2 regions of the Arthrobacter sp. Soil_C_60 genome follow, and region 1 is predicted to be linked to the other one. Evidence: predicted binding sites of a transcription regulator. Region 1 holds the regulator's gene; the other holds the start of a gene.
What was found. Region 1 encodes Rex, which represses fermentation and respiration genes when NADH is low (regulators of the CRP and FNR family bind a similar motif). Its sites were predicted from a motif close to CTTGTGAANNNNTTCACAAG; they were not measured.

Region 1 (4,300 bases):
AATCATGTAACGCTTAATCAACAGGCCAACTTTCACTTTGGTCACTTGGCCCTCTAGAGTGTCTAGCTAGACGGCAAATTACTCGCAGGGCAAGGCGGCATGCCGTTGGGCCCAACCGGAGTAAAGGATTTTGGAAATGGCTGAGGAGAAGAACTTCTCGAACGTCCGCTTCTTGACGGTGTCGGAAGTGGCTGAAGTGATGCGTGTTTCCAAGATGACCGTTTACCGGTTGATCCACTCCGGAGAGATGCCTGCTGTTCGTTTCGGGCGCTCCTACCGGGTGCCGGAATCGGCCGTGGAGCAGTATCTTCGCGGTGCCGTTGTGGAGGGCCAGTCGGATACCGCTTAGGCGGTTTTGGATCTGGGCAACGGACCGGGCGCCAACGGCCGGTAAATTGTCGCCTGATTTAGGCGGTACCCTGTTAAGGAACGTTTTACGTCATCGTAAGAATCCGCCGGCCACTGCTGTTCTCAAGGGCAAACTGTGGCAGTCGGATGTTAATCGAAGTGAATTTGTGAGGAACTCGTGGGTTCAGTTATTAAGAAGCGCCGCAAGCGTATGGCCAAGAAGAAGCACCGTAAACTGCTTCGCAAGACACGCCACCAGCGTCGCAATAAGAAGTAGAGCTTCCGCTTTACAGCATGCTTCTCGGTCCGTCAGGCAACTGGCGGGCCGTTTGCGTTAAACCGTGCGGGAACTCCGAACTGCCCCGTGGCGGGAACGCCGCAGCGGACCTGCTTAGCCGCGTGGGCCGCGGAACTTGTGCACCCCGCGCCAGAGCCCGTACACGGCGCCGGCTCCTGTGGCGGCTTTGAGGCCCAGGGTTGCAGCCTTGCGGCCGCTGCGAAAGTCGTAAATCGGCCAGTTGCGTTCCCGGGCATGCCGGCGCAGCCTAGCGTCCGGATTGATAGCCACCGGATTGCCCACCAGCGACAGCAGCGGCACATCATTGTAGGAGTCGCTGTAGGCCCAGCAGTTCTCCAGCTCCAGCCCCTCCAGCTTGGCGAGTTCGGCGACAGCATAGGCCTTGGCCGGTCCATGCAGGATTTCACCGACCAGTGCCCCCGTGTAGGCGCCCTCGGAAATTTCCGCCACGGTACCCAGAGCCCCATCCAGGCCCAGTCGGTCCGCGATGACCTCCGCGACCGTCAGGGGAGTGGCAGTCACCAGCCACACTTTGCGGCCGGCACGCAGATGCTGATCCGCGAGGGCGCGGGTGCCAGGCCAGATCTTAGAGGCGATGATCTCGTCATAGACTTCCTCGCCCAGGGCCTTTACATCCGTCACCATCAGCCCGGCGCCGAGCGCCATGGCGGTATCGCGGACGGATTGGATGTCCTTCAGGTTTTCCCCGCGCCACAGGAACTTTCCCTGCTTGATGGCGAACCCGGCGACGTCGCGCATCCGGAAGGCACCGCGTTGGTACATCTTGCGCCCCACATGGAACAGGCTTGCCCCGCGCATCAAAGTATTGTCGACGTCGAAAAACGCGGCCCCGGTTTCTGTGCCGGCGGGATCAGGCTTTCGATGGGCAGGACCTGCGGCGGCTAAGGGCATGTCTCGAGTCTAACGAGGCAAAGGCATCGATGCCGAGCCGCCCTGTGGGCGGAGGCAGCGCGGCGTCCGGTTATTGACTCCTGACCCGGTAGGGCTACGTTGTTAGCTATGACGGATTCAGCTGCTCCCCGCCCTAGCCATGAACTGGTGCTGCTCACCAAGCCGGACTGCCATCTTTGTGAAGCGGCCCGGGAAACTGTGTCGGCAGTTGCCGATGACCTAGGGCTGGAATGGCAGGAGAAGTCCATTCTGGAGGATCCGGAGCTGGAACGGCGGTTCGCCGAGGAGATTCCGGTGGTCATGATCGACGGCGTGCAGCGAGATTTCTGGCGCATCGACCCTGAGAGGCTGCGGCGCCTGCTGACGTCCTGACCCCACTAGAGCCGATTGGTTGCCGTTTTGCCCAGCGCCTAAAGTGGGACTACAGCTAGCAATGGAGAGCCACATCGTGACCACGCAGGATCTTCCCGGTACCGCTGGGAATCCCGAAAGTTCGGGCCGCACTATTCCGCCGGCGTCTGTTGCGCGGCTGACGATCTACCTGCGCGCCCTGAACTCCCTGCTTGCCGAGGGGGTGGAGCGTGCCTCATCGGAGGAACTCGCCGAAGCCGCCGGGGTGAAGTCCCCGATGCTCCGCAAAGATCTGTCCTACCTCGGCTCCTACGGCACCCGCGGCGTCGGCTATGACGTGCAGCTGCTGACGCGGACCATTTCCGCCCGACTGGGGCTGACCCAGGAATGGCGCGTCGCCATCATCGGCGCCGGTAACCTCGGCAGGGCTCTGGCAGGCTATTCGGGTTTCACCACGCGTGGATTCGAAGTTGCGGCCATCTTCGATGCTGACCCGTCGATCATCGGAACCGAGATCGGTGGTCTGAAAATCCACAACACGGCCGATTTGGAAACGGTGCTGCACCGGACCGGCGCGAACATGGTGGTGCTGGCCGTTCCGGGCCGTGTGGCACAGGAACTCTGCGACAAGCTCGTCGCTGCCGGAATCACCAGCATCCTGAGTTTCGCCCCCGTTGTGCTGCAGGTACCGCCGCATGTGCAGGTGCGGAAGGTTGACATGGCCACCGAACTGCAGATCCTGGCCTATCATGCACAACGGGCGCAGGAAGCGGAGCTGGACTCCGAAACCCGCGCCCGCAAGGCACAGTAGGAAACGTCAGCGGCCGTAGATGCCGAACTTGCGTGCCGCCACTGCCTTGAAGAAGTTGCTCGACGGCGGCATGAACAGCAGCACGATTGCGGCGATGCCAAGGAGGATCGTCAGGGTGTGCAGTCCAAACGGAATGATGCCGAGCAGCGACAGCGCGGCGAATACCGTACCCGTAATCCGGGCCCAGTTCTTGCCGGCCTTTACGCCGAAGGCAACCATCAGGTAGAGCCCGATGCCGATAAGCCCGACGACGACCATGACCACGCCGGCCATACCGCTGGCCATGTCGATGAATTCCTGTTCGCTGATCTGGCCGCCGGTCTGGGCCACGGCATCCCGGACAGCCGGGTCATCCGCCAGCTGGGCCAGCACGGTGTCCATGGTTGCCAAAGAAATGATGATCTCGATGGCGGTCAGCGCTGCCGCCGCGATGAGCAGCCAGAAGGCGATCATGACTTCTTTGGGAGCTTCGGGCTTCCCTGTACCGCCTTGGGGCTGGCTGCTCGGGTAGCTGTACTGGCCCGGCTGTGCATTCTGGTACCCGTACGGAGACGGGGTGTTCTGGCCATAGGGCTGTTGTCCGTACGGCTGGTTTTGTCCGTAGGGGGAGTTCTGCCCGTACTGCGGCGTGTTCTGGCCATAGGGCGAGTTCTGTCCGTAGCGGGGTGCGACGTCGCCGTTCTCGCCGGACTGTCCCGGTTGCTGGTCCGGTTTCTCGGACGGATTTGGATTGTTTTCGGGAGTGGACATGGTCGCATCCTTCTTCTGTCGATCGACACTGCAGATAGCCGCCGGTACCGCGTTGACAAGCCAGGACAGGACAGCTCCTACTGCAACCCTACAGCGCAGACATACCGGCAGGGACTAGCTCTGAAGGATGATTTTGCCCGGCCGGAACAGCTGTCCCGGCCGGGCAAAATCCATGCATCGGATCGGGCAGCTCAGGCCTGCTTGACCAGTGCTGCATCCAGGTTGATCTTCACCTTGTCGCTGACCAACACGCCGCCGGCCTCCAGCGCCGCGTTCCAGGTCAGGCCGAACTCCTTGCGACTGATTTCGGTTTCACCGGTGAACCCGGCCCTGGTCGCCCCGAACGGATCGACAGCCACGCCGGTGAACTCCACCTCGACTTCCACCGGCTTTGTCACGCCGCGGATCGTCAGGTCGCCGGTAACGGTGTAGTCCTCGCCGTCGCCTTCGACGCCCGTGGCGACGAAGGTCATCTCGGGGAACTGCTCGACATCGAAGAAGTCAGAGCCCTTGACATGGGCATCGCGGTTGGCGTCGCCGGACTCGAAACTGGCTGTATTAACCGTGGCATGCAACGTGGACTCGGCGAGTGATTCACCAACACGGGCCTCGGCCGAGGCATCAGTGAATCGGCCGCGGACCTTGCTGATCCCGGCGTGGCGGACGGTGAAGCCAATTTCGCTGTGCGCCAGGTCGAGAGTCCAGACGCCTTGAGCCAGGCCTTGGGGCAATGTCATAACGATCTCCTTCGTGGGAAAAACGATTCCATCTGGGCTGAGCAGCAGATCTTCACTCAGTGCCCATTCTTGCCACGCCCTCCGGCTTTGGGC
Region 2 (4,300 bases), on a different contig from region 1:
AGAAGGACTGACTTGGATGCCGGGTGTGGACCCGGATCCGTTCGGCCACTAATTCCGCGCTAGGAGTCCGTCAATCCTGACCGATGCTCCTTCTCGCACCGCAGATAGTCTTCCTCGGCGATGTCCTTCAACCGGGTCAGCTCGTCAACGCGCTTCTGTTGGACATCTCCGCGTGCAAACGCCGACTGCGCTTCCTTGAGCAAGCGCTGGGCCTCCTTGTAGTTGGCCTGCGCCTGTTCCCATCTCGACAACTCTGTCTTTTCAGTCATGGGCCCATTCTAGGAACGGCTCCCTAGCAAAAGCCATAGCCGTTCTCCGCTTGCCGCAAATGCCGAGAGGCCAGCGGGCGCACAAAGCGCCGCCGGCCTCTCGATGTAACAAGGTTCCGTCAGGTCAGCTGATCGCCTCGACCACGGGTTCCTTGGCAACAACCGGGAACAGCATCGGGTGCACCCCGGCCATTTCCTCCAGGACCCGGATGACCTGGCAGCTGTAGCCGAATTCGTTGTCGTACCAGACATAGAGGACGGCGTTCTTGCCGTTGGCGATGGTTGCGAGGCCATCGACGATGCCGGCGCGGCGCGAGCCCACGAAGTCGCTCGAAACAACCTCGGGAGAGTCGATGTAGTCGATCTGCTTGTGCAGTTCGGAATCCAGCGACATTCCGCGCAGGTAGGTGTTCAGTTCTTCCTTGGTGGCGTTCTTTTCCAGGTTCAGGTTCAGGATGGCCATCGAGACGTTCGGGGTAGGAACGCGGATAGCGTTGCCCGTCAGCTTGCCTTCCAGCTCGGGCAGGGCCTTGGCGACTGCCTTGGCGGCACCGGTCTCGGTGATCACCATGTTCAGCGAAGCAGCACGGCCGCGGCGCTCACCCTTGTGGAAGTTGTCGATCAGGTTCTGGTCGTTCGTGAACGAGTGCACCGTCTCCACATGGCCGTGGACCACGCCGTACTTGTCGTTGATGGCCTTCAGCACAGGGGTAATGGCGTTGGTGGTGCAGGACGCGGCTGTGACGATCTTGTCGTCGGAGGTGATGTCCTTGTGGTTCACACCGTGCACAATGTTCTTCAGGCCGCCCTTGCCCGGGGCCGTCAGCACAACGCGGGAAACACCCTTGCTCTTCAGGTGCTGCGACAGGCCCTCTTCATCGCGCCAGCGGCCGGTATTGTCCACAACAATGGCGTCGTTGATGCCGTACGCGGTGTAGTCAACCGTGGACGGATCGTTGGAGTAGATCACGTTGATCAGCGTGCCGTTGGCGAGGATGGTGTTCTGCTCCTCGTCCACCGAGATTGTCCCCTCGAACGGGCCGTGGACGGAGTCGCGGCGCAGCAGGCTCGCACGCTTGATGAGGTCATTCTCGGATCCCTTGCGGACCACGATGGCCCGCAGCCGCAGGCCGTGGCCGCCGCCCGAGTGGCCGATCATGATCCGGGCCAGGAGACGGCCGATGCGGCCGAAACCGTAAAGAACGACGTCGGTGCTGACGCGGGCGTCCGCTCCACGCTTACCGACGATCTCGGCCAGCTCTTCCCGCAGGAAGTCCTTCAGTTCGCTGCCCGCGGCTTCGGTCTTGAACTTGGCCAGCAGGCGGGCCAGATCGACAGAGCCGGCACCGAGGTCAAGCTCGGTCAGGGCCTGAAGCACCGGGAAAGTTTCTTCCAGCGGCAATTCAACGTCATCGATCTGCCGGGCAAACCGATGGGCCTTGAGGATGCCGACAACGGACTGGTTGATCAGGCTTCGTCCGTGGATGGATGTGACCACGTTGTTCTCGCGGTACAGGCGCCCGATCAGCGGAATCATCGTTTCGGCAAGCGCCTCGCGATTGATCCACGTATCCAGGGCCGCTTCTGACTTCTGGTTCACAGAATTACCTTCCTACATCAGCCGGACTCTCCCTCGAGACCGGTTGGAACTCGCCGCGCAATCCACGGCGACGCCTGCAACGAAGATCCGTCTACTTCGTGCAGAGCACACGTCCGCCGTCGCCGGCAGCTGTGTTGAGGACTATGCCCATATCTATCTATTCTAGAGACTCCGGAGGGGCGCTGGTTCCAGATACGTGTGAAGTCACTCACAGCCTTCGTTCCAACTCGGCGGTAGCTCACTCGCACGCTTCTCTGACTGCAACGTTTCTTGCATAGAATACGGCTCATTCGACGATGGGGAGACAGATTGATACGGGGAAGCATCACAGGGATAGCGTCTGCGGCAGCCATGCTCCTGGCTCTGACAGGCTGCGGGATCACAGGCGAAGCCGAACCGACATTTATAGCCCATCGAGGAGGAGCCCTTGTCTACCCTGAATCCTCCCTAGAAGCATTTGAAGCTGTCGCCAACTCTGAATTCCCACTGGAAATGGATTTGAGGCAACTCGCTGATGGAACATTAGTGCCGCAGCATGACCCGACAGTAGACCGCACGTTAATCGGGCTATCTGGCCCGATTGAAAAAATAACACCGGGCCAGTGGGCGGGAGCACGTATCGAGCACCCGTCAGGGGGAAAATCCGGAACGCCGACGACTTGGAACGAAGTGTTGGTTAAGTTCGGAGGTAAGCACCTGCTTGTTCCCGAGCTCAAGGCAGGCGCCGATACGGATCGGTTCGTTGAATCGGTATTAAGTAAAGATTTGCAAGACTCCGTCATCGCCCAATCCTTCGACTACCAGGTTTGCCAGCAGATGGCGGATGCAGGATTAAGGGTGTTGTATTTGCTCTCCGAAAACGCGATACCTGACTCAAATGAAATTATCCAACATGGCATAAGTCATGTTGGTCCCCCTGCTGGAATTCCTGCCGAGCAACTCAGCGGGCTGACGGAGAGTGATCTGATCGTCTGGCCCTATACCGTGAACAAGGTTGAGACAGCTAAAGAATTACTCGACGCAGGCGTAGACGGCATGTTCACAGACGATCCGTGGCATTTAGCCGGCAGCATCGATTAGGGGAAGAACTCTTGCCATCGGAGTTACGTTCGACGAGTGGGATGGGTTGGCCTTTAAGCCGGGTTCTGTCGCCGGCGGCAGTTGCCCGCCGCCGGGTGGCAATCATCCATCTAGGGGCACCGTTGCCGATGCCCTCAAGCGGCCTACCCGGGCACTCGGGCGAGCAGCCCTCGAACGTACCCTGTATGGCCTTGCTCCGAGTGGGGTTTACCTAGCTCTCCCGGTCACCCGGGACACTGGTGGTCTCTTACACCACCTTTTCACCCTTACCAGATCCCGCCCATGGGCGGTCCTGGCGGTTTGTTTTCTGTGGCACTGGCCTGCGGGTTACCCCGAGTGGGCGTTACCCACCACTCTGCTCTGCGGAGCCCGGACTTTCCTCGGCAGCAGGTTTGCACCCGCCAACGCGATCGCCCAGCCAACCCATCCAGTTCCAAGGATACAGGCCGCGGCACCACGCGCGGGCGACCTCCGTCGGAATCTGTAAGCTCGTAGGGTGCTGATTCTGCTTCCTCCCTCCGAAGGTAAAACCGCCGCCGCCAACGGCCATCCGTTCGAGCTCTCGGAACTGCATTTTCCGGAGCTGAATCCAGCCCGCGTAGAAGTCCTGGACGCCCTGGCCCACGTCAGTTCGCAACCGGATGCGCTGGTCAGTCTCGGCGTCGGTGCCTCGCTGGCCGCCGAAGTGGAACGCAACACGCGGCTGCACAACGAGCCGTCGGCCGCCGCTCATGCCGTCTATTCAGGCGTCCTTTACGACGCTCTGGGCTACCGCACCATGACCCCGGCGCAGAAGCGCAAGGCCGACGCCGCCGTCGTCATTGTCTCTGCCTTGTGGGGAGCCATCGCCTTCCCCGACTTCATTCCCGCGTACCGGCTCTCCATGTCGGTGGGCCTGCCCGAAACAGGGAAGCTCGCCAGCTACTGGAAGAAGCAGTTGCCCGCGGCGCTGGACGCTCATGCGGACGGGCATCTGCTGGTGGACTGCCGCTCCAGCAGCTATGCCGCGGCGTGGTCGCCGGCCGCGGACAGGACGGTAGTGGTCAACGTTTTCCAGGAGCGCAACGGCAAGCGGACCGTCGTCTCCCACTTTGCCAAGCACACCCGGGGCGAGCTCGCCCGCCATTTGCTCACCCGCCGGGGCAAGGCGCCGGAAACCCCGGCCAACCTGCTCAAGGCCGCGCAGGAGAAATGGCAGGCGGAGCTGGTGGCAGGAGCCGCGCGCAAGCCGCACGCGCTGAACATCATCCTGCCGGAATCGGCGGGGTAGCAGGTTGACCGTTCAAGAACTGGAATTCAGGCACGGCAAAAGTACCGTTCTGTACAAGCGGCGCAAGGCGAAGCTGGACCG

Region 2: a site for Rex is predicted at 2,065-2,084, ahead of AC3A4M_RS11915 (glyceraldehyde-3-phosphate dehydrogenase). Genes of this name have one in related genera too.

The regions. Positions count from the first base shown of each region.
Region 1 covers NZ_JBDGKM010000001.1:45,293-49,592, forward strand. Annotated here, with positions in the region: gene AC3A4M_RS00215 (helix-turn-helix domain-containing protein) at 137-349, shown strand; gene AC3A4M_RS00220 (30S ribosomal protein bS22) at 527-625, shown strand; gene AC3A4M_RS00225 (HAD family hydrolase) at 740-1,558, opposite strand; gene AC3A4M_RS00230 (glutaredoxin family protein) at 1,667-1,930, shown strand; gene AC3A4M_RS00235 (redox-sensing transcriptional repressor Rex) at 1,992-2,720, shown strand; gene AC3A4M_RS00240 (hypothetical protein) at 2,727-3,470, opposite strand; gene AC3A4M_RS00245 (YceI family protein) at 3,662-4,207, opposite strand.
Region 2 covers NZ_JBDGKM010000004.1:476,679-480,978, forward strand. Annotated here, with positions in the region: gene def (peptide deformylase) at 1-52, shown strand, start outside; gene AC3A4M_RS11910 (hypothetical protein) at 60-269, opposite strand; gene AC3A4M_RS11915 (glyceraldehyde-3-phosphate dehydrogenase) at 394-1,869, opposite strand; gene AC3A4M_RS11920 (glycerophosphodiester phosphodiesterase) at 2,221-2,949, shown strand; RNA gene rnpB (RNase P RNA component class A) at 2,988-3,375, opposite strand; gene AC3A4M_RS11930 (YaaA family protein) at 3,446-4,219, shown strand; gene AC3A4M_RS11935 (accessory Sec system protein Asp2) at 4,224-4,300, shown strand, end outside.